One region of the Mesorhizobium sp. LNHC221B00 genome, then DNA from elsewhere that is predicted to be linked to it. Evidence: predicted binding sites of a transcription regulator. Region 1 holds the regulator's gene; each other region holds the start of a gene.
What was found. Region 1 encodes LexA, which represses DNA repair genes until DNA is damaged. Its sites were predicted from a motif close to TGTTCNNNNTGTGTTCNG; they were not measured.

Region 1 (10,442 bases):
ACAGCCCTGATTTCTCGCTGCGCGTCGCCAAAAAGGTCCGCGCCGCCGATCCGTCGATTCCGATCGTCCATTATGTCTGTCCAAGCGTCTGGGCGTGGCGGCCGGGCAGGGCGCCGGCGATGAAGCCCTATGTCGACCACATATTGTGCATCCTGCCGTTCGAGGTGAAGGAGCTCGGCCGCCTCGGCGGCCCGCCGGGCACCTATGTCGGACATCGCCTTGCGCATGATCCGGGCGTACTCAGCGCTGCGAGAGCGCAGACCCAGCCGCGCGACCTCTCGGGAGATCGCATCAAGACGCTGCTCGTCTTGCCCGGTTCGCGGCGCGGTGAGGTGAGCCGGCTGATCGAACCGTTCGGCGAGACGGTCTCGATCCTGCGGCAGCGCGGACATCAACTGCGTCTGCTGTTGCCGACAGTGCCGCATGTCGCCGACCTGGTCAGGGCCTCGGTGGCGCGCTGGGACCAGGAGCCGGAAATCATTCTCGATCCCGAGCGCAAATGGCAGGCCTTCGGCAAGGCCGATGCCGCGCTGATCGCGTCTGGAACGGTGTCGCTGGAACTCGCGTTGTCGGGCGTGCCGACGATCTCGTGTTACCGGCTCGATCCGGTGATGCGTATGGTCCAGGGCCTGGTCAGGGTCTGGAGTGCCGCCTTGCCCAATCTCATAGCCGACCAGGCGATCGTGCCGGAGCACTACAACCAGTATGTGCGGCCACGCTATCTGGCGCGGCAGCTGGAGGCGCTGTTTTCGGACACCGCCTACCGTAGCTGGCAAAAGGACGGCTTTGCTGAAGTTGTCAGGCGCATGGCCACGGACAGGCCTTCAGGCGAGATCGCCGCGGAGGTGGTGATGGGGTGCATGAAGAAGGCAGTAGGCAGTAGGCAGTAGGCAGTAGGCAGTAGGCAGTAGGCAGTAGGCCTCTTATTCCCTACTCCCTACTCCCTACTCCCTATTCTATTCCCTACCTTTTCGCGATCGGCACGTAGTCGCGCTCCGGCGCACCGGTGTAGAGCTGGCGCGGACGGCCAATCTTCTGGCGCGGATCCTCGATCATTTCCTTCCACTGCGCGATCCAGCCGACGGTGCGGGCGACCGCGAACAGCACGGTGAACATAGTGGTGGGGAAGCCCAGCGCCTTCAGCGTGATGCCGGAGTAGAAGTCGACGTTCGGGTAGAGCTTCTTCTCGATGAAGTAGGAATCGGTCAGCGCGATCTTTTCAAGCTCCATGGCGATGTCGAGCAGCGGATCGTCCTTGATGCCGAGTTCGCCCAGAACCTCATGCGCCGTCTTCTGCATGATCTTGGCGCGCGGATCGTAGTTCTTGTAGACGCGGTGGCCGAAGCCCATCAGCCGGAACGGATCGTCCTTGTCCTTGGCGCGGGCGATGAATTCCGGGATGTGATCGACATGGCCGATCTCGCCCAGCATGTTGAGCGCCGCTTCGTTGGCGCCGCCATGGGCCGGACCCCACAGGCAAGCGATGCCGGCGGCGATGCAGGCGAAAGGGTTGGCGCCCGAAGAACCGGCGAGGCGAACGGTCGAGGTCGAGGCGTTCTGCTCGTGATCGGCATGCAGGATGAAGATGCGCTCCATGGCGCGTGCCAGCACCGGGTTGATCTTGTATTCCTCGCACGGCACGGCGAAGCACATATGCAGGAAGTTGGCCGCAAAATTCAGCTCGTTCTTCGGGTAAATGAAGGGCTGGCCGATGTGGTACTTGTAGGCCATGGCCGCGATCGTCGGCATCTTGGCGATCAGCCGCATGGAGGCAACCATGCGCTGGTACGGGTCGGAGATGTCGGTGGAATCGTGATAGAAGGCCGACAGCGCGCCGACCACTCCGCACATCACCGCCATCGGGTGCGCATCGCGGCGGAAGCCAGTGAAGAAGCGCGACATCTGCTCGTGCACCATGGTGTGGCGCGTTACGCGGTAATCGAAATCGTCCTTCTGCGCCTTGGTCGGCAGTTCGCCGTAGAGCAGGAGATAGCAGACTTCGAGGAAATCGCCGTGTTCGGCCAACTGGTCGATCGGATAGCCGCGGTGCAGGAGAATGCCGGCATCGCCATCGATGAAAGTGATCTCCGACTCGCAGCTCGCCGTCGAGGTGAAGCCGGGATCGTAGGTGAAGGCACCGGTGGTGCTGTAGAGCGAAGCGATGTCGATGACGTCGGGCCCGACGGAACCGCTTCGCACCTTGAACTCATGAGTCTTGCCGCCGAATTCCAGCTTTGCCGTGGCCTCTTGGGTCTTGCCGCCAAATTCCAGTTTTGTCGCAGCTTCGGTCATTGCAAACTCCTTCTCGTTTCCTCATGCCGGCAAAGGCAAATTTCTGCAGAGCGACACGTCGAAATCACCGCAATGCGCGTATTCGCCACCGCATTTCAGGAGGGTGCGTGCCAGATTGGGCCAGGGCCTAATGTTGCACTGCGAAACCCGCCTTTCAATGCCAATCTTCTTGGGCCAGTTTGCTCCTAATCGATTTGATCGGCTATGCGCGCCAGGCTCTCCTCGCGCCCCAGCACGGCAAGCACGTCGAACACGCCTGGTGAGGTGCTTTTGCCCGTCAGGGCGGCCCGCAGAGGCTGCGCCACGGCGCCAAGCTTGTGGCCACCGGCCAGCGCGTAGTCGCGGATCGCGGCCTCCGCGGCCGCGGCCGTCCAGTCGCCCGACAGCGCGTTCAAAGCTTCGTGAGCGCCGCGCAGGATCTTGCGGGCATCGTCGTTGAGCAGGAGTGCCGCCTTGTCGTCGATCGGCAGCGGCCGCGTGGCAAACAGGAAGGCGGCGCCATCGACGAGCTCGACCAGCGTCTTGGCGCGCTCCTTCAAGCCGGGAAGCGCTGCCAGCAGTTGCGCCTTGTTGCGGTCGTCGAGGCGCGCGGCCATCGCCGGGCCGCCCTCGAGATAGGGCAAGGTGGCGATGAAGATGTCCAAGAGTTCGGCATCGGCCATGCGGCGCATATGGGCGCCGTTGATCGCCTCCAGCTTGGCGAAATCGAAACGGGCCGCGCCCTTGTTGACGTCGCCTATGTCGAACCAGGACACCATGTCCTTGATCGACATGATCTCGTCGTCGCCGTGGCTCCAGCCCAGGCGCGCCAGGTAGTTGAGCAGCGCCTCCGGCAGGTAGCCCATGGCGCGGTAGGCCTCGACGCCAAGCGCGCCGTGCCGCTTCGACAGCTTGGCACCGTCGGCGCCATGGATCAGCGGGATGTGCGACATCGACGGCACATCCCAACCCATGGCGTTGTAGATCACGGTCTGGCGGGCGGCATTGGTCAGGTGATCATCGCCACGGATGATGTGGGTGATGCCCATGTCGTGATCGTCGACGACGACGGCATGCATGTAGGTCGGGTTGCCGTCGGAGCGCAGGATGATGAAGTCGTCGAGATCCTTATTGGGGAAGCGCACCTCGCCCTGCACGCGGTCGTGCACCACGGTCTCGCCCTCGGTCGGTGCCTTGACACGGATAGCGCCCTTGACGCCGGGCGGGGCCTCGGACGGATCACGATCGCGCCACTGGCCATTGTAGCGCGGCGGCAGGCCCTTGGCGCGCGCCGCCTCGCGCATCGCCTCGAGCTCGGCGGGTGTCTCGTAGCTGTAATAGGCCTTGCCCAGGCGTACCAGCTCCTCCGCCACCTCGCGGTGGCGCGGCGCGCGCTCGAACTGCGAGACCGCGTCGCCATCCCAGCCCAGACCGAGCCAGGTGAGGCCGTCCAGGATCGCGGCCGTCGCCGCCTCGGTCGAACGCTCGCGATCGGTGTCCTCGATGCGCAGCAGCATCGTGCCGGCGGTATGCTTTGCGTACAGCCAGTTGAACAGCGCCGTGCGCGCGCCGCCTATGTGCAGGTAGCCGGTGGGCGAGGGGGCAAAACGGGTGACGACCTTGTCGGACATGGAACTCTCGGGAAGCGTCTGAGGCGGGTGTGGGTGCGCGGACTTTCGCGCGTCGCGCGTTCATGTAGCATAGGGCGTCAGGGGTGCAAGGGGCAGACCCAATGGCTGGACGAAGCCGGGGCTCGGATCAGGGCGAGGATGCCATTGTTGGCGTCAGCGAGCGGTCCCTGTTTGCGCTGCCGGCCTCGCTGCCGACGCAATCGCCTCTCGTGCCGGGTTCCGGCAACCAGCCCGCACCGGATATCCCCGCGCCAATTCAGTCCCCGGCCGGCAGGATCGTGCGTGTGCGTCGGCAACTCGGCCGGCTGTCATTGCCGCGCCTGCGCAACGGCATCACTGCGGCGGCGGAGCTGGAGCTTGACCGCGGCATTGGCTTCCTGCTGGTGCCGGTTTGCCTTGCAATCGGCGCGATCGGCTATTTTTCGCTGGCGGCCGAACCGGCTTTTGCCAGACCTGTCGCGGTGGTGGCCCTCATGGGCTTCCTGGCGATTGTCTCGCGCTCGTGGCCGAAAACCCATCTGTTCCTGACGGCGGCATTGCTGTGCGCGCTTGGCTTGCTCGCCGCCAAGGTCGAGACGTGGCGCACGGGAACCCAGATGCTGGGCTCGGAAATCTCGACGCAACTGAGCGGCCGCGTCGTCTCGATCGAAGAGATGGAGACCGGCCGCATCCGGCTGACCATCGACGTGACGTCGACCGCCCGGCCGAAACTGCGCTACGCGCCGGAAAGGGTCCGGCTTTCGGCACGCAAGATACCGCCGGAAATGACCGCCGGCTCCCTTATTGCCGGCTATGCCAAGCTGTTGCCGCCGACCGGTCCGGTGCGGCCGGACAGCTATGATTTCTCCTTCGACAGCTATTTCGCCGGCATCGGTGGCAGCGGGTTCTTTCTCGGCAATCCAAAAGTCGTTGCAGCCGACGACGCTGGCATGCCGCTGTCGGCCCGCCTTTCATCAGCGATAGAGAACGCCCGCGAAGCCATTGCCGACCATATCAGGGGCAGCGTCGGCGGCGCAGAAGGCGAGATCGCGGCGGCGTTGATCGTCGGCGTGCGCGCCGGCATCCCCGACGAAATCAACGAAGCGATGCGGCGCACCGGCATCTATCACATCATCTCCATTTCGGGACTGCACATGGCGCTGGTCGCCGGCACCATCATGGGGCTCCTGCGCGGCGCCTTCGCGCTGTTCCCGGATTTTTCCGCGCGCCGGCCGGTGAAGAAATACGCGGCCGCGGCAGCACTGTTGTCGATCGCCGCCTATCTCGTCATCTCCGGCATCGTCGTCGCTGCCGAGCGCAGCTTCATCATGCTGGCGGTGATGCTGATTGCCGTCCTGTTCGATCGCGCGGCGCTGACCATGCGCAATCTGGCGATCTCGGCGATCGCCGTCATCCTGGTTTCCCCGCATGAGGTGGTCGGACCGAGCTTCCAGATGTCGTTCGCCGCGACCGCGGCCCTAGTTGGCGCCTATGCCGGCTGGGCGGATCACCGGGCGGGAAAAACGAGGCCACCGCCGCCGAAGCGCTCCTTGCCCGGCTTCCTGACGCGAAAATTCCTGCTGGCGACAGGCGGATTGGCCATGACCTCCATCATCGCCGGCAGCGCCACGGCGCTGTTTGCCATCTGGCATTTCCAGCGGGTGTCGCCGCTCAGCCTGTTCGCCAATCTGGCCGTCATGCCGATCGTCTCAGTCGTGATGTTCCTGGCCGTTGCCAGCGCGCTGCTGATGCCGTTCGGACTGGATGCGCCATCCCTTTACCTGATGGGCAAGGGCCTGACCGCGATGATCGCCATTTCGGCGTGGATATCAGAACGCTCTCCGGTCGATGCGGTCGGGCTCATCTCACAGCAATCCGTTCTGCTGGTGGCAATTGCCCTGGTCATCGCGACGATGGCGACGACGTGGCTGCGGCTTGCAGCGCTTCCATTCGCGCTCGCCGGCTTGCTGGTGGTGTCCGACACGCGCACGCCGGATGTGCTGGTCTCGGAAGACGCGCGGCTGGTCGCGCTGCCGATCGGCGGTGGCGAACTCGCGGTCAGCCGGGCCCGGCCGAACGAATTCACCGTCGACAACTGGAAACGCGCGCTGAGATCCGAAACCATCATCCTGCCGGAGATGTTCGACAAGGCGGATGGACAATTCGATATTGCCGACGCCGTCAGCCTGCCGCCGGGAGCGCCGTTCTATTGCACTGACGGTGTCTGTCTCGCCAGGCACCCGTCCGGTGCGATCATAGCGCATGTCGAAGACCGCAAGGATACCTGGAAGGCCTGTGGCTTCGCCGACCTGATCATCGTCAACGACGCAACGGCCTACGACGCCTGCCACAATCCGCTGGTTCTCGTCGTCACCAAACGGCAGCTCGCCCGCAAGGGCAGCGCGGCCATCTTCTTCGACCGCCAATCGGCCACCGGTCCGCCAACCATCAGCTTCGCGGTGGACAGCCCGTATCGGCCCTGGCACGCGCAGCGAAAATTTTCGCGCGAGGCGAGGGGCCTGCAGCCCTATCGCAAACCTGACAAGCCAAGTGCCGTGCCGGCTCAGTAGCGCCTGATCAGCCCGACGAGCTTGCCCTGCACCTTGACCCTGTCCGGCCCGAAGATGCGCGTCTCGTAGGCCGGATTGGCGGCTTCAAGCGCAATCGAGGCACCCTTGCGGCGGAACCGCTTCAGGGTCGCTTCCTCCTCGTCGACCAAGGCCACGACGATCTCGCCCGGGCTCGCCGTATCGGCGTTGCGGATAATGACCGTGTCGCCATCGAAGATGCCGGCCTCGATCATCGAGTCGCCCTTGACCTCCAGCGCATAGTGCTCGCCGCCCATGATCATGTCCGGCGGCACCGAGATAGTATGCGTCTGATGCTGGATGGCATCGATGGGCACACCGGCAGCGATGCGACCCATGACCGGGATGGACACCGCTGGAACCGCATCGTCGTCATTGCCGGCAGCGGCAAAGCGCGACGGTGCCGGCTTGATCTGGCGGCCGAGGCTGCCCTGACCGAGACCGCCTTGGCCGAGACTTCCCTGGATGACACTTGGAGAGAATTTCTTCGCCGCGTTGAGGCCCGGCGCGATCGAATCGGGCAGCCGCAGCACTTCCAGCGCACGCGCCCGGTTGGGCAGCCGGCGAATGAAGCCGCGTTCCTCCAGCGCCGTGATCAAGCGATGGATCCCTGATTTGGAGGCGAGGTCGAGCGCCTCTTTCATCTCGTCGAAGGAGGGCGGAATACCGCTTTCCTTGAGCCGTTCATGAATGAACATCAAGAGTTCATGTTGCTTGCGTGTCAGCATGGCGGCCCCCAAGGTATCTGGACAAGGTTTTGATCCAGAATGGTTCTGATCCAGAATCGAAAAAACAAACCCAGAACAAACACTATCTGTTCCAGTTGTGTTCTGCAACCGTTTAAAGTTTAGTGAATTTGGTAAGAGGGCCGTAATCATTTGCAGGGCCGGACAGGCCGGAAATCGGGGATTTTCGCCCGTTGCCGCTCGTCGCCCGCATTGAAATGTTTTGGTTAATAGCCTGTGGCCTGTCTTGCGACATGGCTCGGCATCAGCCGACGGCAGAGCCCGGCGATGCCGATTTTCGCGCCTGCGATCGGCTTGCCTGCCGTGAACGAAACGAAATCAAAACGCCAACAATAGCTGGTTCGGAAGCAGGTACCGATCGCGGGCTTCGGCAATCTCGTCGAGCGTCGGACGATGCGGAGGTGCCGAAATCATCCGGCAACCGCTTTCAAGCTGCCGGCGCGCGCGACTTCCTTGTTCGCGTCGCCGTCCTCGCTGTGGACGTAGACGTGCAGCGTATAGCCGATGTGGGCCGTCATCAGCGCTTTTGCCCGCTCGATGTCGCGGTCCAGGGCGGCTTCCATGATTGCCGTGTGGTGCTCGATCGCCATCGCCTCGCGCAGCGCGTCCATGGCCTGCTCGTAGCCAGCCTTGAGGCCGGCCGCGGCTCGCAATGTCGGCGCCAGCCCAAGAAAGCGATGGTGCCGGCGCAGCTGGTCCGAGATCGTCGAGCGAAACCGCAACAGCCAGCTGGACGTCGCGGCGCTCAGCAGCGCGGCATGAAAAGCCTCGTGGTTCTCGTCCCACTGGTCGACGGCGGCATCCGAGGGATCGTCCACCGCGGTCTTGCAGCGGGCGAGCCGGTAGTGCGCGGTGACAACCGCGTCTTCCCATTTCCGGCCGCCGTTCTCCATCGATTCCTGGAAGAGCGGTATCTCGACGACCATCCTCGCGCGCGCCAGATCCTCAAGTTCGGCGCGGGACACGGGGGCGACCGCAAAGCCGCGATTGCTGATGGCGGTGACCAGGCGTTCGGCTTCGAGGCGCGACAACGCTTCGCGCAGCGGCGTCCAGCCAACTCCATAGGTGCCGCGCAGGGCGCTGAGCTTGAGCGGGGCGCCCGGCATGAGACGGGTGGTGAGGATGTCGCGCCGCAGAAGCTGGTAGGCGGCTTCCGTCTTGGTGGAGTTCTTTTGGTCCTGCATTGCGATCCATTCGGTCTCTGCCATTGGGAAATTATATATGATGGTGGGTGATGGCAAGAATTATATATAATGTTTGACATGCGCCGAGGGACTGACCATGATCGCTGGAGGTGCCCCGATAAGCGGCGCTGATCAAATCTGGGAGGAAATGATGTTGAAGTCGAAATCCGCTTGGCTGTCGGGATTGGCCCTGGCAGGCGCATTGATGGTCAGCGCCGGCAGCGCCGCGGCCGATCAGATCCGTATCGGCATCGCCAATTTCGGCGAGCATCCGCAATTGAACGCCGCCATAGCCGGCTTCAAGAAGGCGCTGACGGACAATGGCTTCGTCGAGGGCAAGGACGTCGTCTACACGGAGAGCCATACCAATTTCGATGCATCGCTGGTGCCGCAGATGATCGCCAAGCTGCAGGCCGAGCAGCCCAAGCTGATCTACACCATCACCACGCCGGTCTCGCAGATCGCCAAGAAGGCACTCGCGGGCTCCGGCATTCCGATCGTCTTTGCCGCGGTCACCGATCCGGTGGCGGCCAAGCTGGTGCCGTCGTGGGACGCGGGAGATGAAGGTATGACCGGCGCCAGCGATCTGCAGGATGTCGCCGCGGTGATGGCCTTCACCAAGAAGCTGTTGCCGAACGCCAAGCGCTTCGGCGTGCCTTACAATCCAGGCGAGGCCAATGACGTTGCCCTCGTCGAAAAGATCAAGGCGGCGGCGCCCGCGGCCGGCTTCGAGGTCGTGGAGGTCGGCATCGACAACGTCAATGACATCCAGCAACGCATCGCCTCGCTCGCCGGCAAGGCCGACGTCATCTACGGCCCGGCTTCGAACCTGATCCAGCCGGCGATCGCCGCCGTCTCCGCGGCCGCTCGCCAGGCCGGCATCCCGGTCGTCAACTCCGACGACAGCGCGGTCCGCAACGGCACCGTACCGGCAAGTTTTGCAGTCAACTACACGCAGGTCGGCGTCAACGCCGGCAACATCGCCGCTGAGATCCTCAAGGGCAAGGATCCGAAAACGATCGCGCCATCGCGCCCGGCCTACAACGACCACATGCCGCAAATCTCCCGCAAGGCGATGGCTGCGTTCGGCATCGAGATACCGGCTTCGATGGCCGATTGCGGGTGCATCGTCGACTGATATCGGGACTGAGGGGGGGGACGGCGGGGCGCCGTCACCCGTCAGGTCAGGGAGGAACGATGCTCGAGATCCGATCCGCGCGCAAAGTATTCTACAGGGGCCAGGCCGACGAGAAGATCGCGCTGGACAGCCTCAGCCTGTCATTGGCGACTGGCGAGTTCGGCATCGTCATCGGCTCCAACGGAGCCGGCAAGAGCAGCATGCTCAACGCCATTTCCGGAGCGCTGATCCTCGATTCCGGCAAGATCCTGATCAATGGCGCCGATGTGACAAACATGCCGGTGCACAAGCGCGCCGCCAAATTGGCGCGGGTCTTCCAGGATCCGATGCGCGGCACCGCCGCCAGCATGACGGTGGCGGAGAACATGCTGCTGGCCGATCTGCGCAGCCACAAGCGCACTCTGCGGCAAGGGCTGAACGCCACACGGCTCGCCTCCTACAAGGAGCGCCTGTCGATACTGGGCCTCGGCCTTGAAAATCGCCTCGACACGCGCGTAGACCTGCTCTCGGGCGGACAGAGGCAGTCCCTGTCGCTGATCATGGCGGTCGGCGGATCGCCTGATTTATTGCTGCTCGACGAGCATACTGCGGCGCTCGACCCGCGCACGGCCGAGATCGTCATGCAGGCGACGGTGCGCGCCGTCAGCGCGCTGAAGCTGACCACCCTGATGGTCACCCACAACATGCAGCACGCCGTCGACTATGGCAGCCGGGTGATCATGCTCGACGCGGGCCGGGTCCTGCTGGAAGTCACCGGCGAGGAAAAGGCGAGGGTCACGGTTATCGATCTGATCGGCCATTTTTCCGTCAAGACCGACCGCATGCTGCTGGCGAGCTGATCCCCATGGGCTTTATTCAGGAAGTTCTCTCCAGCTTCATCGCGATCATGCCGGTCACCCTGGCGC
Region 2 (10,442 bases), on a different contig from region 1:
AAAGGCCCCAGGCACGGTTTCATGACGCATGCCATCGCCACGACTGCCTATACCGTCGACTGGGATCTTGGCGGAGGTCAGGAGAACGGCTTCTGCCGGCTGCGGCGGGTCAACGGCACGCTTAATCTGTTCTACACCTTCCCTCGCATTGCCTCGCCCATGACGCCGGCGCTGAAGCGGCGCTGGAGCCGGTTTTTCGCCGGCGTTCGCGGCCATGAGGAAACGCATGGGCGCATCGCCAGGCAGATGATGCGCACCACTGAGAGGTCGATCACCGGCCTGCGGGTCGCCAACGACCCGTCTTGCTACAAGACGCGCCACGAGGCCCGGCGTCGCATCCAGGCCGTCTATGCCGAATATGAGGCCAGACAAAACGCCTTCGATCGGCGCGAGCATAGCCGCGGCGGCCACGTCGAGCATCTGATCGCGGCCTTGATCCGAAAACCATGAACGAGCGAGTGCTTGGCTCGACTGATGCGTCAGCCTTGCGGCTTGGCTGGCAAGGCGCTCGCCGCGAGCGCAGTGGCGTGCCCATCCTCAGGCTGCTTCTCATCGGAGCGAACCGAGAACTCGACCAGCACCGGCAGATGGTCTGAACCGGTGTCTTCCAGCCGGGTCGCGGAATGAACGGTTACCCCGCCCTTGCTGAACACCTGGTCGATCGGCAGTCCAGCAAAGCGTCGCAGCACATCCGGCAGCTTGATGTAGAGCCACGTCGGTCCCGCTGACGGCATGACGGTCAGGCCGCCGAGGGAGGCGACCCGCCGCACCGCCGCACTCCACGGCACGGCGTTGCAATCGCCGGCCATGATGGCGGTTTCGCCGAGCGAGGAAATCGAATTCGAGAGTTCGCCGATCTGCCAGTTCTGCTCGCGCGGCCATGGCCAACTGAGATGGATGGCAGCGACGTTGACGGCGGTGCCGCCGAAATCGACCGCCGCGATCGCCATCGCACCTCGCGGCTCGCAATGCGGCGCGCTGCCGGCGGCAAAGGGCCGCCGCGACAGCAGAGCCACGCCGAACACGCCGTTGGGGTAGGGGCAGAGGATCCGGTATGGGTAGGCGCTGGTGATGTAACCGAGCTCGGTTTCCCACATCGCCGACACCTCGTCGAGGGTGATCACGTCGGGATTGGTCCGGCCAATCAGCGAAAGAACCTTTTTCGGCGTCGGATTGTCGTAGCGCAAATTCATCTGCAGCAGGTGGTAGACGATCTGGTCGGCGGGCTTGGCGACCGCTTGCATGGGCCACAGGCGCGGCAGCGTACTCATCGTCGTGGCGACGCTGGCGATCGCAAAGAGCAGCGCCACGGCCGCTTGCAGCCGAAACGAGCCGGCAAGCAGCGGCAACGCCAGAAGCGCGATCAGCAGGCACAGGTGAAGCCGAAAATGCGAGAAGGAATCGAAGGCCGGATGCAGCGTGCCGAGGAATCCGGCCAACAAGGCGAGCGACAATGCCGTCATCGCCAGGAATGCCACCCCAGCTATCATATTCGAGCGCGCGCCGCCTGTTGTCATTGAGGCCGTGTCTGTCGAGTGTCGCCTGACGATCCGTTCGATCTGCTTATCGATCAAATTGCGGCCTGAGCAAGACGACGAATTGCCTCGCCAGGACTTCGAGACCGCCTACTGGAACGCGGTCTCCGAAAAACTTCTGAGCTTGCGCGAATGCAGTCGCTCCATCGGCATTTCCGCCAGCTTTTCCATTGCCCTGATGCCGATGGTCAGGTGCTGCGCCACCTGGCGCTTGTAGAACTCGGTCGCCATGCCGGGCAGCTTCAACTCACCGTGCAGCGGCTTGTCGGAAACGCATAGCAGCGTGCCGTACGGCACGCGGAAGCGGAAACCATTGGCCGCGATCGTCGCCGATTCCATGTCGAGCGCGATGGCGCGCGATTGCGACAGGCGCTGCACCGGTCCGCGCTGGTCGCGCAGTTCCCAGTTGCGGTTGTCGATGGTGGCGACCGTGCCGGTGCGCATGATGCGCTTCAGATCGTAGCCCGACAGGCCCGTGACTTCGGCAACCGCTTCCTGCAATGCGACCTGGATCTCGGCCAGCGGCGGGATCGGCACCCAGACCGGAAGATCGTCGTCGAGGACGTGGTCCTCGCGCACATAGGCGTGTGCCAGCACATAGTCGCCCAGCGCCTGCGTGTTGCGCAGACCGGCGCAGTGGCCAAGCATTACCCAGGCATGCGGCCTCAGCACCGCGATATGGTCGGTGATCGTCTTGGCGTTGGAAGGCCCAACCCCGATATTGACCATGGTGATGCCGCCATGGTTCGGCTTCTTCAGGTGGTAGGCAGGCATTTGCGGCAGGCGGGCGGGCGGGGTGCCCTCGCTTGCCGTACTGGCGCCGGCGCGGGTCACGACATTGCCCGGCTCGACGAATTCCACATAACCACCACCGCCATTCTCCATCAAGCCGCGCGCACGGGCGACGAACTCGTCGATGTAGAACTGGTAGTTGGTGAACAGCACGAAGTTCTGGAAATGCTGCGGGCTGGTGGCCGTATAATGGGTCATGCGGTGCAGCGAATAGTCGATGCGTTGCGCCGTGAACGGTGCCAGCGGCCGGGGTTCGCCGAAGGCGACCTCGAACGTGCCGTTGGCGATCTGGTCGTCGGTGCCGTCCAGGTCCGGAACGTCGAACAGGTCGCGGATCGGCCGCTTGATGCGTTCGGCGGCAGCGCCATCGACATAGGTGCCCTCCAGGAAGGCGAAATGCAGCGGGATCGGCGTGGTCGATTCCGAGACCGTCACCGACACGCCATGGTTACGCATGATCAGGCGAAGCTGCTCGATGAGGTAATTCTCGAACAGTTGCGGCTGGGTAATCGTCGTGGCGAAATGGCCAGGTGTCGGCATATGGCCGTAGGCCTGCCGCGAATCGACCTGGGTAAACGAATTCGTGGTCACGCCGATCTCGGGATAGAAGGCCCGGTAGCGCTTGCTGCCGTCGGCGCCGGCGGCCAGTGCCGTGAAGGAGTCGCGCAGGAACTTGGTGTTGCGGTCGTAAAGCGCCTGCAGCGTCGCGACGGCCTTTTCGGCCCGGTCAAAGCTTTGCCGGCCAAAAGGCTCAGGCATGACGACTGATTCTATGGCCTGGGGGTAGATTCGCTTTTCCATAGCTCAATATAGAGACTTGGATGGGTGGTTGGGAGGGGTGTCGCTGTCGAAGGCGCCCAAAGCGCGTTTTTTCTTCACCCACGCTGCAGGCTGACCAGCAGCACGAAACCGACACCTGACTTCCTCAGCGCCGGAGCCTCGATGGTCGAACCGGCATCGGCGCGCATCATCGGCACGGCCAGGACCGGGGCGGCCAGGAGCACCAGGATAAGCGCCGCCCGCGGCAGAAGCCGGAGGGTTTTGAGGGCGTTGGCGGCGATGCGGTTCATGATGTCTGTGCTTTTCTTTTCGAGGTTTTCTGGTTTCAGTGGCGAAGGTTGGTCGGGCAGGCGAGACCGCAAAGTCTGGTGGCTTCGTCCCAGGAGCGGGCCGGACGGCCTGCTTCGGCGACGAGAATGGCGAAGAACATTCCAAACAGGCTCATCAGCAGGCAGACGATGGTGAAGCGGCGAGCAAGCATCGGTGGTGTCTCCTTCAACACGCCGGAGAATGCCCTGACGCCTGTGAACCGGCTCTGAGACCGGCGTTCATCTGCGGTTCAAATTAATTGACGGGATCTGACTGGGCTGAGGACGGCCAACAGCGGCAAGGCATCGAGCGCCGGCGCCGGCGTGAGGATGAAACGAAAACGGGGCCCGTCAGGGCCCCGTGGTCATGTCGCAAGGCTGCAGCCGATCAGAGCTTATGCCAGGTCTGGCTCTTGCAGATCAGTCCGCCGAGCACGCAGCCGCTCATCTTGAGCGAGGTGCCCGATAATGTCGCCTTGCCTGAGTAGGTCTTGTCGTTAGCCGGATCGGTGATGTTGCCGGTGTACTTGTTGTCGCCGGCCGCCTTGAGGGAGCCAATGGTCTTGCCGGCGTATTTGCCGGATTTGAGCGTGATGGAGAACGAGCCGCCGCCTGCAATGGCCGCGGTGTCGCCGGCCTGCGTTTTCCAGTTGCCCTCGATCGGATCGGCCCACGCCGCGCCCGCCATGATCAATGTGGCTGCAAGGGCCAGACTCACTTTTCGAAACATGTTCTTCCTCCCTTAGGATAGCCGGCCGGATGCTCCGCCTCGCCGGTCTGCCGCTTACGCAAACGTAAGCTAATCCAGCTCCCATCAAAACGAAAGCGGTGCCGTTGCGGAAGCGTTTCGGATTTTAAAGGCGCCTGAAAGTGGGCCTTGGGTGAGAAAATGAAACGATCGCCGGATTGGCTTCGTCTCCCGTGGTTAGCGGAGTGTTGATTCCCATTCTCAAAATTTTCGTCAAATTTTGCCAAAACCAGCCGAATTGCTGGCTTCGTATCCTTAACGAATTTTCGTGTTTACCTCTTGTTTTAACTTTGTTTTCCTCAAATTAAGCACGCCATTTAACGACGGATTCAAGCCTGCGCGGCATTCTCGAAAGCATCGAAGAGCGGCCCGGACAAGACAAACGGAGGCAGCTCTCAGGAGCCAGACAGGGGACTAAAATGGCACGTTTTGAAATGCTTGAAGCAGGTTTCGGCGCCATGGGGGCAACTGCCCAGGCCGACATCCTTTTCGAACTGGGCATGATGTATGCGACCGGTCGCGATTGCGAGACCGACGTCGTCGCCGCCCACAAATGGTTCAACATCGCCGCCATCAAGGGCTCGGCCCGCGCCGCGGAATTGCGCTCGGAACTGTCGGCGGCGATGTCGAAGGTCGAGATCGCCAAGGCGCTGCGCGAAGCTCGCGAATGGATGACCATGCACTGAGTTCCACCAGACGGGACGCCCCGGCCAAGACCGCGAAGACGGTCGGGCCACAAACAGGGACAAGGCTGCGCAGACAGCCAGGCAACAGGCCATCAACCACAAGAATGCGGCAGGCCGGGCAGGTCCAAGCCGTGCGAACGACCATGATCCCGAAATAAGGAATCCGGTTTTCGGACCAAGATCATGGGCTTGGAAAGACAGGGAAGGCGCGTTGGGCTCGGGGTGCGGGGGCACTTGCGGAACAGCTCGACGAGCGAAAAGCCACGACCAGCCGAAACAAGGCTGGCGTGGCTTTTTTGCGTGGATGAGGGGCCCCAGGCCCAATCGAGCGGCGCCAATGCGCCTAGACAGGCCCAATGAAGGATGAAATTGTCCGGCCTCTCTGGAAGAAGCGCGGCCGGGCGGCCGTGCGTGAGTGGAGGAGTTCTATCACCATGAAAAAAATGAGTATTTTGAGCGCGGCCATTTTCGGCCTGATGATGAGCGCACCGGTCGCGTTCGCCGACGACATCACCGTTTCGGTGGTCGGCCCGATGACCGGTCAGCTCGCCACCATCGGCGATCAATTCAAGCAGGGCGCACAGGCCGCCGCCGATGCCATCAACGCCGCGGGCGGTGTCAACGGCTCGATGATCAAGCTCGACATCGAGGACGACCAATGCGATCCCAAGCAGGCCGTGTCGGTCGCCAACCGGATCGTGGCCAATGGCGTCAAGTTCATCGATGGCCATGCCTGTTCGGGCTCGAGCATTCCGGCCTCGGCCGTCTATGCCGAAGCCGGCGCGCTGATGATGAGCCCGGCGTCCTCAAACCCGGTACTGACCGACGCCGCGGCCAAGGCCGGCTGGCCGACGATCATGCGTCTCTATACGCGTGACGACGCGCAGGGCGCCTTCATCGGGCCGTGGATCGCCAAGAAGTTCGCCGGAAAGAACGTCGTCATCCTGCACGACAAGAGTGCCTATGGTCAGGGCGTGGCCGACGCGGTCAGGGCAACCATGAACACCGGTGGCCTGAAGGAAGTCTACTATGACGCCATCAATCCCGGCGAGAAGGACTATTCGGCGCTTGTCACCAAGCTCAAGGATCTGAAGGCCGACGTCGTCTATTTCGGCGGCTATCATCCTGAAGCCGGCCTGATCCTGCGTCAGTCGGCCGAACAGAACCTGAAGTTCCAGCTGATCATGCCGGACTCCATTGCCTCGCCGGAATTCTGGCAGGTTGCCGGCCCGGCGGGCGAGGGCACCATGTTCGTGTTCCCGTCGGATCCGCAGGCAAAGCCGGAAGCCAAGGCGGCGGTCGAGAAGATCAAGGCCGGCGGTTTCGTGCCCGAGGGCTTCACGCTGTTCTCATACGCCGTGGTCCAGGCGTTCGCCGAAGGCATCAAGCGCGCCGGCAGCGACGATCCGGCCAAGGTTGCCGAAGCCCTGAAGAACGGCACGCCGATCAGCACCGTTGTCGGCGATGTCACCTTCGACGAGAAGGGCGACCTCAAGAATGCCAGCTACGACATCAACCAGTGGCATGACGGCAAGTACGCGCCAATCGCGCAGTAATCGCTATCATTTCGCTGTTGGAAATGGCCGGGCTTGCCCGGCCATTTTCGTTTGGTCGGCACTCTACGGCGCCCTCTCTGTCCCGACATAGCTATTTCGGTCATCCAGCAACCGGGCCTTAGCCCCGACCATCCTCCACGAACCGCACCAGCACGGTCCCGTCGGTGACCTGCGATCCTTCGGTGGCGATCTCGGCGATCAGCCCGTCATGCGGCGCGGCGATGGTGTGCTCCATCTTCATCGCTTCGAGGATCAGCAGCGGCTGGCCCTTGATCACCGCATCGCCCTTGGCCACGCGCACAAGCTTGACCAGCCCCGGCATCGGCGCGCGCAGGCTGCCGGAGGCGGCAGCGGCGTCATCGCTCCTGGCCAAGGGGTCCGGCACCGCGAATGTATAGCCGACGCCGCCTTCGAACACCGTGACGTGGCCAGGCCAGCGGGCGAGGCGCGGAACGGCGCGGAAATCATGCACATTGGTGCCGTCATAGGGTGCATCGAGCGCGACCTGGAAGCGCCCGTCCGGCCGCACCGAAACCTTTGCCACAATGTCGTCCTCGGCGAACTTCAGCCGCGTACGCCGCGCCACGCCGTGGAAATGCGCATAGCCGGCAAGCGACGACCATGGGTCGTCCGAACGCGGCGATGCTTCCGCGCTGGAGACGGCGAGGGCGGCTGCCGAGATGATTTCGCCGCTTGGCGGCGCGACCTCGGTCAGCGCCGCCTGGTGTCTGCCGATCAAGCCGGTGTCGACGTCTCCGGCGCAAAAATCCGGATCGGCCGCCAGAGCTGCAAGAAAAGCGGTGTTGACGGTGGAACCGGCAATTTCGGTTTGCGACAACGCCGTGCGGAGCGCCTCCAGCGCTGCCTGCCTGTCCTTCGCACCGACGACAAGCTTGGCGATCATCGGATCGTAATAGGGCGAGATAGCATCGCCGGCCCGCACGCCGGTCTCGATGCGCATCGTAGTCCCTTCGGCGGCTGCTTCAGGAAATTTCAGATGATGCAGCGTGCCAGTTGCCGGCAGGAATCCCTTGGCCGCATCCTCCGCATAGATGCGCGCTTCGAAAGCATGGCCGGCAAGCGCGATCTCGCTCTGCGTCTTCGGCAGCTTTTCGCCGCTGGCAACGCGCAGCTGCCATTCGACCAGATCCGTGCCGGTGATCATCTCGGTGACCGGATGCTCGACCTGCAGGCGCGTGTTCATTTCCATGAACCAGAAGCGGTCGGCTTGCAGGCCTTGCGAGGCGTCGACGATGAATTCGATGGTGCCGGCGCCGGAATAGCTGATCGCCTTGGCGGCTTTTACAGCGGCGTCGGTCATGGCCTTGCGCAATGCCGGCGTCATGCCGGGGGCAGGGGCTTCCTCGATCACTTTCTGATGGCGGCGCTGCGCCGAGCAGTCGCGCTCATAAAGATGCACGGCATTGCCAAAATTGTCGCCGAACACCTGCACTTCGATGTGCCGTGGCTTGTCGACATATTTCTCGACCAGGACGCGGTCGTCGCCGAAAGCGGCCTTTGCCTCGCGCCGGGCGCTGGATAGAGCCTCGGAGAAATCGTCGGGATGTTCGACCCGGCGCATGCCCTTGCCGCCACCGCCGGCCCGCGCCTTGATCAGCACGGGATAGCCGATTTCGCGTGCCTTGGAGGCAAGCAGCACGATCTCCTGTGCCTCGCCATGATAGCCCGGAACGACAGGAACGCCGGCCTTTTCCATCAGCCGCTTGGCGGCGTCCTTCAGCCCCATGGCACGGATCGAGGCGGCCGACGGGCCGATGAAGATAAGCCCCGCCGCCACCACCTGATCGACGAAATCAGGGTTTTCAGACAGGAAACCATAGCCGGGATGGATGGCCTGCGCCCCCGTGGCCAAGGCCGCCGCGACGATCCGGTCGCCGCGCAGATAGCTCTCGCCGACCGGCGAGGAGCCGATATGCACCGCCTCGTCGGCCATTTCGACATGCAGCGATTTCGCGTCGGCATCCGAATAGATGGCAACAGTGTGCACGCCCAGCTTGCGCGCCGTGCGGATGACGCGGCAGGCGATCTCGCCCCGATTGGCGATCAGGATCTTGGCGAACATGGAGCCTCCCGGTTTTGCCTCGGGCGGCGCTGGTTCGGCAGATGCCCGGCTATTTCGAAGCAGCGATCTCGCAGGCGCCGCCCGTCGTCACCCTGTGGCGGGCGACCGTACCCTCGCAGGATTTCATCGCCAGATCTTCGGCCACCTTCTGAGAGGGAGCGTTCAGCTTTGCGCCGCAGATGATATACAGCGACCTCACCCGTGTATAAGGCGTCGTGGCGTAGGCCGAATGGCCGTCCGCCGCAATATAGGCCTTGTATGCCTTGGTGCAGGGTGCCTTCTGCGTGTAGGGCAGAGTTGGTGGAAAACGCTTGTCTCCTTCGCTTCCCGCCAGCGACACGGCAATACTCGTGCTGGATGCTGCGAGCAAAAGAATTACTGAAAGTATTGAGGCGGATGCATTCGGTAGGTATTTCGGTTTCATTTTTGGCCCATCCCCATTGCGTAGTGCAGCGCAAGCACAAGCAGTAACGAATATTTCCTACCATCACTAGCTCCGCGGCGAAGGCTCGCGATTTCGTGATTGGATGGATGGCTTCGCCGATGTCGTTCATCTCACATCCTGAACACGCCGAAGCGGGTTTCCTCGATCTCCGCATTGAGTGCTGCCGACAGGCTGAGCGCCAGCACCTCGCGCGTCTTTGCCGGGTCGATGATGCCGTCATCCCAGAGCCGCGCGGACGAGTAGAGCGGGTGCCCCTCATGCTCGTATTTCATCAGGATCGGCTTCTTGAACTTCGCCTCTTCTTCCGCGCTCCACTCGCCGCCCTTGCGCTCGATGCCTTCGCGCTTGACCATGGCAAGCACCGTTGCCGCCTGTTCGCCGCCCATCACCGAGATGCGGGCATTCGGCCACATCCACAGGAAGCGTGGCGAATAGGCGCGACCGCACATGCCGTAATTGCCGGCGCCGAACGAGCCGCCGATGATCATGGTCACCTTCGGCACCTTGGCGGTGGCGACAGCCATCACCAGCTTGGCGCCGTCCTTGGCGATGCCGCCTGCCTCGTATTTTCGCCCGACCATGAAGCCGGTGATGTTCTGCAGGAAAACCAGCGGTATCCCGCGCTGGCAGCACAACTCGATGAAGTGCGCGCCCTTCAGCGCGCTTTCGGAAAACAGCACGCCGTTGTTGGCGATGATGCCGACCGGCATACCGTGGAGATGGGCGAAACCGGTGACAAGCGTGGTGCCGTAATTCTGCTTGAACTCATCGAATTCGGAGCCGTCGACGATGCGCGCGATCACCTCGCGCACATCGTAGGGCTGGCGCAGATCGGTCGGCACGATGCCGTAGAGTTCATCCGCAGGATGAAGCGGCGGATGAGCTTTCCTAGAGGTCAGGCTTACGGTCTTGTTTCGATTCAGGTTCTTGATGATGCGCCGGCAAATGGCCAAGGCATGCTCGTCGTCCATCGCGTAATGGTCGGCGACACCGGAAAGCCGCGTGTGCACGTCCGCGCCGCCCAGATCCTCGGCACTGACGTCCTCGCCGGTGGCCGCCTTCACCAGCGGCGGGCCGCCGAGGAAGATGGTCGCCTGGTTGCGCACCATGATCGTCTCGTCCGACATCGCCGGCACATAGGCACCGCCCGCCGTGCAGGAACCCATGACGCAGGCGATCTGCGGAATGCCGGCCGCCGACATGTTGGCCTGGTTGTAGAAGATGCGGCCGAAATGCTCACGGTCGGGAAACACCTCGTCCTGGTTGGGCAGGTTGGCGCCCCCGCTGTCGACCAGAAAGACGCAAGGCAGATTGTTCTGCAGCGCGATCTCCTGCGCGCGCAGATGCTTCTTCACCGTCAGCGGATAGTAGGTGCCGCCTTTCACGGTGGCATCGTTGACGACGACCATGACCTCGGTGCCTTCGACGCGGCCGACGCCGGCGATCAAGCCGGCCGCCGAAATCTCCTCGCCATACATCGACCACGCCGCGAACTGGCCGATCTCGAGG
Region 3 (10,442 bases), on a different contig from region 1:
TCCACGCAGCCATCGCGCCTGGTTTCTCATCTCCCCAACCTGGTCCATCGAAAACAATTCCAGCGTCAAAACGATCCGGACCTATGCCGTTCTGCATAGGCTTAGGAACCCCCGTCACTCGCTGATCTTCCTGTGCAACACACAAGCCGAGGTGGATCTGTTGAACCAGTCCGGTGAGGCCGCTTTCCTGCACAACAAGACCTCGACCACCTCCGAATACATATTCAGGCCGCTCGACGACGTCGCTGTGGAATTTGATGCAATCTACAACGCGCAACTGGCTTCGTGGAAACGCCACGACCTGTCGCTTGGCATCCAGAGTTGCGCATTTGTCTTTTATCGCGATTCAATCGAGTCATCCACGGCGGAGTCGGAAAGAGCACGAATAAATCGGCACAGGGAGCTCGCGCCGGGCCACCTGTTTGTTAATCAGTTCGACAGCACCGGCAAGCCTGTCCGATTGGCGCCGGCTCAAGTGAACATGCATCTAAACCGTGCAGCCGTGGGAATTTGTCTCTCCGAAGTGGAGGGGCCAATGTTCGCCAGCACGGAATATCTTCTCGCGGGGCTTCCTGTGGTCACGACGCCGAACCATGGTGGCCGAGACCTTTATCTGGATGACGACTATTCGCTTACGGTTCCACCCGATCCTCGATCCATCGCGGAGGCTGTCTTGGCGCTAAAGGAGCGACGAATTCCCCGGACCTATATTCGTTCGCAAACTTTGAAACGAGTTGAACGGGACCGCGGGCGGTTCATAGACCTTGTAAATGAGATTTTTCTGGAAAGCGGCTCTTTGCGCCGGGTCTCCATGCCTTGGCCTTTCCGATATCCTGTCATGGAGTGGCTTCCACCCCAGATCGCAATCGATCGATCCCTTTCAGGTACGGTCGATGCTTTCATCACCGCTTAGACGGCAAGCGGAAGCGGCCGTTTTCATTTTGTCTTAACCATGTTCCGCTTTTGCAACCGGGCACGATCCGCCTGCAACCGCAGCGTTTGCTTGTTCTCGTAATGTTCTTGATTTGACCGAAGAATTGTGATTGTCTCCGCGACGGGTCATTCTTGGTCAATCGCAGGGGTTGCGGCCCGGGGGCTTAAAAATGGTGGCGCGGGTTCGCACGGTCGCTTTCCAGGGCATCGAGGCCGTGCCGGTCGACGTGCAGGTGATGATCGCGCCTGGCAAGGTCAACATGCACATCGTCGGCCTGCCCGACAAGGCTGTGGCCGAAAGCCGCGAGCGGGTGCAGGCGGCGCTGCATGCGTCCGGCCTGTCGATGCCGTCGAAGAAGGTGACCATCAACCTGGCACCCGCCGACCTGCCGAAAGAGGGCAGCCACTACGATCTGCCGATCGCGCTCGGCCTGATGGCCGCCCTTGGCGCCATTCCCGGAGACATGCTGGCCGGCTATGTCGTGCTCGGCGAACTCTCGCTCGATGGCACGATCACCGCCGTTGCCGGTGCCTTGCCGGCGGCGATCGGCGCCAATGCCGAGGGCAAGGGGCTGATCTGCCCGTTCGCCTGCGGACCGGAAGCCGCCTGGGCGGGGCGGGAATTCGACATTCTGGCGCCGCGCAGCCTTATTGCCATCGCCAACCATTTCCGCGGCACGCAGGTGCTGTCGCGGCCGGAGGCCGGCATCCACGCCTCGGCGCTGGACCTGCCCGACCTCGCCGACATCAAGGGCCAGGAGACCGCCAAGCGGGCGCTGGAGGTGGCGGCGGCCGGCGGACACAATCTCTTGATGATCGGGCCGCCGGGATCGGGCAAATCTATGCTGGCGCAGCGACTGCCGTCGATCCTGCCGCCGCTGGCGCCGAAGGAGTTGCTCGAAGTCTCGATGATCGCCTCGGTGGCGGGCGAACTCGGCGAAGGCAAGCTGACCGACCGGCGGCCGTTCCGCGCGCCGCATCATTCGGCCTCGATGGCGGCGATGGTCGGCGGTGGCATGCGCGCACGGCCGGGCGAAGTATCGCTCGCTCATCACGGCGTGCTGTTCTTAGACGAGTTTCCGGAGTTCACGCCGCAGACGCTCGATGCGCTGCGCCAACCGCTGGAGACCGGCGACTGCATGATCGCGCGCGCCAACCACCGCGTCACCTATCCGGCGCGCATCCAGCTGGTGGCGGCGATGAACCCGTGCCGTTGCGGCATGGCCGGCGAGCCGGGCTATCGCTGCCTGCGCGGCGAACGCTGCCGCACCGACTACCAGGCGCGCATTTCGGGCCCGCTGCTCGACCGCATCGATCTCAGGATCGAAGTGCCGGCGGTCTCGGCGAGCGACCTGATCCGGCCCGACCGGGCGGAGAAAAGCGCGGCGGTCGCACTGCGCGTTGCCCGCGCCCGCACCATCCAGCGCGAACGCTTCGAACGGCTCGGCGCCACCCGCGCCACCACCAACGCGCATTGCGCGCCGGCGATGATCGAGGAGATCGCCATGCCCGACGCCGCCGGCCTGTCATTGCTCAAGGACGCCAGCGAAAAACTCGCCTTTTCGGCGCGTGCCTATCACCGGGTGCTGAAGGTCGCGCGCACGCTCGCCGACCTCGACGCCAGCGAAACCGTCGGCCGCATCCATCTGGCCGAAGCGATTTCCTATCGCATGAGTTCGGAGCGGATGGCGCAGGCGGCGTAGAGCAATTCCAGGAAAAGCGTGAAACGATTTTCCGGGAAAAGCGCATAGCGCTTTCCCTTGGGAATTGCGTTAGAACAAAGAGATAGGGCGGTTCGCCGTTTGTGTGAAACGGGATGCGTTTTCAGGCCGTCGCTTTTGCCTTCAGCTCCAGCCGCCGCGCGTGCAGCACCGGCTCGGTGTAGCCGTTGGGCTGGATCGTGCCCTTGAACACCAGGTCGCAGGCGGCCTGGAAGGCGATTGAATTGTCGAAATCCGGCGCCATCGGCCGGTAGAGCGGATCGCCGACATTCTGGCGGTCGACGATGGCCGCCATACGTTGCAGCGAATCCCGCACCTGGATTTGCGAGCACACTTTGTGGCGCAGCCAGTTGGCGATGTGCTGCGAGGAAATGCGCAGCGTGGCGCGGTCTTCCATCAGGCCGACATCGTTGATGTCGGGCACTTTGGAGCAGCCGACGCCCTGGTCGATCCAGCGCACGACGTAGCCCAGAATCCCCTGCGCGTTGTTGTCGAGTTCGCGCTGGATCTCGTCGGGCGTCCAGTTCGGCCGCACGGCCACCGGCACCGAGAGGATGTCGTCGAGTTTTGCCTTCGGACGGCTCTTCAGCGCCGCCTGCACCGCGTGGACATCGACCTTGTGGTAATGCGTGGCATGCAGCGTCGCCGCCGTCGGCGACGGCACCCAGGCGGTGTTGGCGCCGGCCTTGGGGTGGGCGATCTTCTCGACCAGCATCGCCGCCATCAAATCCGGCATCGCCCACATGCCCTTGCCGATCTGGGCATGGCCGGCGAGCCCGCATTCGAGCCCGGTGTCGACATTCCACGCCTCGTAGGCGGAAATCCAGGCGGCCTGCTTCATGTCGCCCTTGCGGATCATCGGGCCGGCTTCCATCGAGGTGTGGATCTCGTCGCCGGTGCGGTCGAGGAAGCCGGTGTTGATGAACACCACGCGCTCGCGTGCGGCGCGGATCGCCTCCTTGAGGTTGACGGTGGTGCGCCGCTCCTCGTCCATGATGCCCATCTTGATGGTATTCCCGGGCATGCCGAGCAGGGCTTCGACGCGGTCGAAAATCTCGACGGCGAAGGCGACTTCCTCCGGCCCGTGCATCTTGGGCTTCACCACATACATCGAGCCCGCGCGCGAATTCATCCGCCGCCCGTTCGGCCCGACATCGTGCAGCGCGATCAGCGCCGTCATCGCGGCGTCCATGATGCCTTCCGGCACTTCGTTGCCGTCGCGGTCCAGGATCGCCGGGTTGGTCATCAGGTGACCTACGTTGCGCACCAGCATCAGCGAACGGCCGGGCACGGTGAGCTGGCCGCCGACGGGTGCGGTGTAAGAGCGATCAGGATTGAGCTTGCGGACAAAGCTCTTGCCGCCCTTGGTGATCTCTTCGGCCAGATCGCCTTTCATCAGGCCGAGCCAGTTGCGGTAGACCACGACCTTGTCCTGGGCATCCACCGCGGCGACCGAATCCTCGCAATCCTGGATGGTGGTCAGCGCCGATTCCAGGATGACATCGGCAATGCCAGCCGGATCGGTGCGGCCGATCTGGTTGTCGCGGTCGATCACGATCTCGACATGCAGGCCATTTTTCACCAGCAGCACGGCTTGCGGGTTGGCGGCGTCGCCGCGATAGCCGACGAATTGCTTGGGATCGGCGAGCGTGGTGACGCCGGCGCCCTCACCCAGTTTCAGCGCGCCGTGCGCCACCGAGAGGCCGTTGACGCCGGCCCACTTTCCCGTGGTCAGCGGCACCGACTGGTCGAGGAAGACCTTGGCCCAGGCAATCACCTTGGCGCCGCGCGCGGGGTTGAAGCCCTTGCCCTTCGCGGCGCCGTCGGTCTCGGGGATGGCATCGGTGCCGTAGAGCGCATCGTAGAGCGAACCCCAGCGCGCATTGGCGGCGTTGAGCGCATAGCGTGCATTCATCACCGGCACCACCAGCTGCGGTCCGGCGACGACAGCAATCTCTGCGTCGACATTGTCCGTCGACACGCTGAAAGCCGGCCCCTCGGGCACGAGATAGCCGATCTCCTTGAGGAAGCCCTTGTAGGCCTCCATGTCGATCGGGGCACCATTGTCCCGATACCAGCCGTCGAGCTTCTCCTGCATGGCGTCGCGTTTTGCCAGCAGCGCCCGGTTCTTCGGCGCGAGGTCGTGGACGATGGCAGAAAAACCGTTCCAGAAGGCCGCCGCTTCGATGCCGGTGCCGGGCAGCGCCTCGGCGGCCACAAAATCATGCAGCTCGCGGGCAATCCGCAATCCGGCGATTTCGACGCGATCGGTCATCAGGCTGCTCCAGATGAAAGGCTTTGCGGGGCGTTTGACATGTTGGGGTTGCAGGGTCAATTCAGCTTAGGTTGAAGGCGAGCGTTTTGGCGAGCGGTGACGCTGCCGATCTCCCTCCTTGAGGGGGAGATGGCCGGCAGGCCAGAGGGGGTCGGTTCGACTGGATGCGACCTCCTGCTTTGAACAGAAGAGGCTAGCGCCTTATGTCCGGCGACCCCCTCTGTCGCCTTCGGCGACATCTCCCCCTCAAGGGGGGAGATCGCCCTCACACCGCGATCCTTGGCCGTCCCGAGGCCACCGCGACCACATGCGCCTCGATGAACATGCGCTGGGCTTCGACCGTGGAAACCTTGAACTCGGTCGCGACGTCGATCTCGGCGCTGTCGGTGCCGGCGTCCCTGGCGCGCTGGGCGACGATGGCGCGGACATCGGCCTCGGCGGCCGCGAGCGCCGCTGCCTCGTCGAGGAAATCGCGCACGGTTTCACCCGAGGCAAGGCGGAACAGCCCCTCCTTGGGCTGGCTGACCCGCGCCTCGGCCGAGACCCTGACTTGGCCGACGACGGCGCCGAGCGCGTTGGCGACATCGGTATCATTGGGCACAACGCACTCATTGCCGACCAGGGGCGCCAGGCCGGCATAGTGCAGCGGCGCCGAGGCGCCGAGGCCGATGACCGGCCGGTCGAGTGCGACGCTGAGGCGGGCGATGCCGGGATGGGCGTCGACGGCGCGCTGCACCAGCGCGTGCGCGACCGTGGCCGCGCCGTCGAGCCCGTCCTCGGCAAAGGCGGTTTCGAGAATGTATTCGGCCGACCAGCGCGTCAGCGTCACCAGCACCCGCTCCGAGATCACCTCGGGCGACGCGGCGATGGGCTGGCCACGGCCGTCGCGCTTGCGGGCGAACAGCTCGGCACCGAGGCGGGCGGTGGCGGCATCCCAGTTTGACTGCTTGCCCTGCACATGCGCCGCGTCCGAGGGGGTGAAGCCGCAAATGTGCACCAGCCCGCGCGAGACCAGCCGGTTCAAGGTGGCGTTCTGGGCATTCGATGTCAGCAGCCTGTCGAGGGCAAGCGGGGTCGCGCCGATCGCCTCGTAGAGCCGCGCCTCCGGAGCGGTCAGCCCGGCGGCGAGCCTGTCCGGCACGCCGGTGCGCACCGCGAAACGGCCATCCATGCGGCCGGTATTGGGTGCCCGCAGCTGGCGCTCGAGTTCCGATCTCACGGCGTCACCATGCGCCATGCCAGCCAGTGCCAGCGGCACCAGGCGGCGCGGCCCAAGCAGGACCCTCGGGTTGAGCGCGCCATCTTCCAGCGCCACTTCGGAATCGCCGCCAAGGCCGAAGGTGCGCATGGCGACGGCCTCGACCATGGTGCGGAAGCCGCCGACGGTGGCGCCTTCCGGATCGAGGCGTGGACGACCTCCATCGAGCACGGCAACGTCGGTCGTGGTGCCGCCGATATCTGAGACCACGGCATTGTCGAGCCCGGTCATGTGGCGGGCGCCGACCAGGCTGGCGGCAGGGCCGGAGAGGATCGTCTCGATCGGCCGCTGGCGGGCGAACGCCGCCGAGACCAGCGCGCCGTCGCCGCGCACCACCATCAAGGGGGCGGCGATGTTGCGCTCCGCGAGAAAGCCCTCGGTTGCCGCCACCAGCCGGTCGATCATCGAGATCAGCCTGGCGTTGAGCAAGGTAGTCAGCGCCCGGCGCGGGCCGCCGAGCTTGGCCGACAGCTCGTGGCTCGATGTGACCGGCAGGCCGGTTTTTTCCCGGATCAGCTCGCGGGCGGCGACCTCATGCGCCGGATTGCGGGTGGCGAAATAGGCGCAGACGGCAAAGCCGGACACCGAGGCGCCGAGTTCCGGCAAGGCGGCCTCAAGCCCGGAAAGATCGAGCTTGGCGGCATTGCCGTGGACATCGTGGCCGCCCGGACAAAACACCACCGGATCGGTGCCGAGTGCTGCCTTCAGCCCGTCGCGGGCGAGATCTGCCTCGGAAAAGCCGATCATGACCAGCGCGACGCGGCCGCCCTGGCCCTCGACCAGCGCGTTGGTGGCGAGCGTCGTCGACATAGAGACCAGTTTGATCGCGGCCGGATCCGTGCCGGCCTTGTGCAGCACCGCGTCGACAGCGCCGGAAATGCCGACGGCAAGGTCGTGCCGCGTGGTCAGCGCCTTGGCCTTGGCCAGCACCTTGCCCTTGTTCGGCTCCTGCTGCGGGCCTTCGGTCTCGGACCACAGCACGGCATCGGTATAAGTGCCGCCGGTATCGATCCCGAGGAACAGCGGTCTTGGCTTGGTCTTGGCGGTCATTGGCGGTCCGATGGCGAATTTTCTGGCTCAGCCCTTAGCCGATACGGGCCGGCCGATAAAGCCGCGAGCGCTGGGCCAAGGGAGAGAGATTGTTGTTGGCGAACAAGTAACGTCGGCGGGACAGCACCCCCCTCTGTCCTGCCGGACATCTCCCCCGCAAGGGGGGAGATCAGATGTCACCCACGCTTTCGCAAACCTTCAGCGCCGCAGAGAGGGTGCCGCCAGAGATGCTGCCAATCTCCCCCCTTGCGGGGGAGATGTCCGGCAGGACAGAGGGGGGTGCTGTCCCGCCGACCTAAACGGCTACCCCACAAACCCAACCCTCTTATGCGACCCATCACAAAACGGCTTGTTGGCCGAGTGACCGCAGCGGCAGAGGAAGGTGCGTTGCGTGCGGTCGACGGTATGGCCGGTGCCGGTGACGATCTCGAGATTGCCCTCGAGCTTGAGCGGGCCGTTCGTCGTCGGGGTCACCGTCAGCAGGCCATTCCTCGCGTCGAGCGCCGGCGTGTCCTTCAGCGCCGGTTCGCCGGTGGCGGTGAACCCGGCTTTGGTGTGGCTGCCGTCGCAGAACGGCTTGTTTTGCGAAGCGCCGCAACGGCAGAGCGTGGCGCGGTGGAAGGTCTCGCCGGCGAGCACGATCTCGGCGTGCACGGCCAGCGGGCCGTTTTCGCGCAGCCGCACTGTGTTGACCACTGGCGGTTGTTCCTGCGGCCGGCCATCCTTCCTGGTGTAGGTGATGGCGCCGGACGGACAGCTTTCGGCGATGGCGACGATCTTCTCGACGCTGGCCGCCTCGGGATGGATCCATTGGCCCGGCGCGTTGGGCACGAAGACGTGCGGGTCACCGAGCACGCAGTTGCGCGAGTGGATGCAGCGCTTGCCGGAGAACCCGACGTCGATCTTCTCGCCCTCGACTGTGCCCGCCATTGCCGTGCTCCTGTTGCCTGGAGCACGCCGCATCTCAAAAGGGAGCTGTACGGCGCGCTCTGGGTGATCGTCTCGACGCAGGCTAGGGCGTCGGCGGGAAAAACGTCAAGCTGGCAAGCCGGTCAGGGGACCAGATTGATTTCCTCGGTCTCGCCGCCGCTGCAGGTGTAGCAGCAATCCTCGCATTTTTCCTTGTTGCCGGGGCCAACGCCCCAGTAGGTCTCCTCGTCGCCATCGACCCAGGCGCCGTAGCAGATCGATTCGCCCTCGTTGCAGGAGATCGGCAGCTGCTTGGTCTCGCCATCGTCGAGATAGAAGTCCTTGCCACCGCCGGGCCAGATATAATCGCGGTCCTGGCTGTAGAGCTCGACGCGCATGGCGTTGGGATGGCTGTTCTTGATGGCAAAGGTGACGTCGCCGGCATGGGCGGCTGGTGCGACAAGGACGGCAAGCGAAAACGCGGCGGCGAACCGGCGCGCGAAAGTGAAAGACATGAAAACCCCCGATGAAGAATCGGCCCCACGGCCGATCCCGGGATCATGGCATGATGCAGGCGATCGCTAAAGGGACGACGGCGACAATCCCTTCAATAATCCGACCCCGCCCTTCAACAATCCGACCCCGGACCTCAAGGTTCCCCCGTGCTTTCGGCTGTCATCGTTGCCAGAAGGGCAGCTTGGCGATCTCCGCATCGGCTTGCCGTTTCGTCAGGCCGATGTCGTCGATCAAATGGGGATTGGCCAGCGACATCTGCTTGAGCTCCCAGCGAAAGCGGGCCCGGTTCCGCCAGGCCGCGATCGCGCTGCGCAGGGCCGCCAGGCTGTAATGCCGGCGCGACGTCCGCCCGGCAGGCCGCGCTGCCTGATGCCGGACCGATGCAAGGGTATTGTTCATGACAACCTCCATGGCGTTCCAAGGGTTGGGGGTTCCAAGGGTTGGGAGCCCCTCGACCTGAATGAATGAGGTTGAATTCTGCCGGATATGGACGGTGCCGTAATTAAAGCCTCCCAAATAGTTCTCAAAAGTTCCAAACGGGCTCTAACTGTTTGTTTTCGATGCAATTCCAGCTGGGAAAGCGCGCCCTGCTTCCGCCCGGAAAAGCGCTTCGTACTTTTCGCGGAATTGCTCTATAGATGCGCTCCATGCAGGGATCGCGCTTTGCCTTCGGTCCGTTCGTGCTTGATCCGGACGCAGGGACGCTGCTTCGGAACGACGAGCCCGTTGCCGTCGGCTACCGCGGGCTGAAGCTGCTTGCGGCGTTTGTCGAACGGCCGGGGGAAATCCTGGCCAAGGCGGCGTTGATGGATGCGGCGTGGCCGGGCACCGCCGTCGAGGAAGGCAACCTCACCGTCCAGATCGCGCAGCTGCGCAAGCTGCTTGGTCCGGCCATCGATGGCGGTGAATGGATCACCACGGTTCCGCGCGTCGGCTACCGCTTTACCGGGGCCATCGAACAGCTTGCCGGCGTGAAGCGAAAAACCTTGCCGCTGCCCGACAAACCATCGATCGCCGTCCTGCCCTTCGTCAATCTCAGCAACGATCCCGGGCAGGAAGCCTTCGCGGACGGCTTGACCGAAGACCTGATCACCGACCTGTCGCGGGCCTCCGGCCTGTTCGTCATCGCGCGCAACTCGACCTTTGCCTACAAGGGAAAAGCGATGGACGTGCGCGAGTTCGCCAGGGAGCTTGGCGTGCGCTATTTGCTGGAAGGCAGCGCACGGCGCGCCGCGGATCGCGTGCGCATCAATGCCCAGCTGGTCGACGCGATGAGCGGCGAACACCTGTGGGCGGAACGCTTCGATCGCCGGTTGGACGATATCTTTGCCGTACAGGACGAGGTGATCGCCAAGATCGTCGAGGCGCTGCTCGGCCGGCTGCGCGCGCCGCCGCCACGCAACCGGCCCAGCAGTCTCGAGGCCTACGATCTCTGCGTGCGGGCGCGCAAGCTGATCGACGATACGCCGCAGACGGCGCGGGAAGCGCATCTGATGCTGACGCGCGCGATCGCGCTCGATCCGGACTATGCCGAAGCCTACCGCTGGCTGGCCATGAACCACTGGATGGGGTGGGTGCATTGGGGCGAACCCGTCGAGCCCAACCGCCGCGTCGCCCTGGAGCTGGCGCGCAAGGCCGTGGCGATCGATCCCAACGATGCCGGCTGCCGCTGGGTCCTCGGCAATCTGCTTGCCTATGAGCGCAACTTCGAAGAGGCGGATGCCGAATTCGCCAGGACGTTCGAACTCGACCCGAACGAGGCAGACGCCTGGGCAACACT

Region 2: a site for LexA is predicted at 4,444-4,461, ahead of X741_RS153105 (sel1 repeat family protein). Genes of this name have one in related genera too.
Region 3: a site for LexA is predicted at 1,005-1,022, ahead of X741_RS154130 (YifB family Mg chelatase-like AAA ATPase). Genes of this name have one in related genera too.

Annotation. Positions count from the first base shown of each region.
Region 1 is NZ_AYWR01000006.1:181,005-191,446, reverse strand. Features, by position in the region: gene lpxB (lipid-A-disaccharide synthase) at 1-890, shown strand, start outside; gene gltA (citrate synthase) at 964-2,292, opposite strand; gene gltX (glutamate--tRNA ligase) at 2,478-3,902, opposite strand; gene X741_RS155930 (ComEC/Rec2 family competence protein) at 4,004-6,451, shown strand; gene lexA (transcriptional repressor LexA) at 6,445-7,197, opposite strand; gene X741_RS155940 (GntR family transcriptional regulator) at 7,626-8,399, opposite strand; gene X741_RS155945 (ABC transporter substrate-binding protein) at 8,551-9,537, shown strand; gene X741_RS155950 (ABC transporter ATP-binding protein) at 9,597-10,376, shown strand; gene X741_RS155955 (ABC transporter permease) at 10,382-10,442, shown strand, end outside.
Region 2 is NZ_AYWR01000009.1:58,853-69,294, reverse strand. Features, by position in the region: gene X741_RS153080 (DUF922 domain-containing protein) at 1-450, shown strand, start outside; gene X741_RS153085 (endonuclease/exonuclease/phosphatase family protein) at 480-1,490, opposite strand; gene X741_RS153090 (AMP nucleosidase) at 1,626-3,086, opposite strand; gene X741_RS153095 (hypothetical protein) at 3,203-3,397, opposite strand; gene X741_RS1000000170345 (hypothetical protein) at 3,433-3,588, opposite strand; gene X741_RS153100 (DUF2147 domain-containing protein) at 3,804-4,145, opposite strand; gene X741_RS153105 (sel1 repeat family protein) at 4,583-4,849, shown strand; gene X741_RS153110 (branched-chain amino acid ABC transporter substrate-binding protein) at 5,284-6,405, shown strand; gene X741_RS153115 (acetyl/propionyl/methylcrotonyl-CoA carboxylase subunit alpha) at 6,524-8,488, opposite strand; gene X741_RS153120 (hypothetical protein) at 8,538-8,912, opposite strand; gene X741_RS153125 (carboxyl transferase domain-containing protein) at 9,044-10,442, opposite strand, start outside.
Region 3 is NZ_AYWR01000008.1:38,077-48,518, reverse strand. Features, by position in the region: gene X741_RS0134525 (hypothetical protein) at 1-913, shown strand, start outside; gene X741_RS154130 (YifB family Mg chelatase-like AAA ATPase) at 1,104-2,636, shown strand; gene X741_RS154135 (malate synthase G) at 2,758-4,929, opposite strand; gene X741_RS154140 (hydantoinase/oxoprolinase family protein) at 5,195-7,237, opposite strand; gene X741_RS154145 (CDGSH iron-sulfur domain-containing protein) at 7,541-8,167, opposite strand; gene X741_RS154150 (hypothetical protein) at 8,290-8,661, opposite strand; gene X741_RS154155 (DUF1127 domain-containing protein) at 8,822-9,061, opposite strand; gene X741_RS154160 (winged helix-turn-helix domain-containing tetratricopeptide repeat protein) at 9,301-10,442, shown strand, end outside.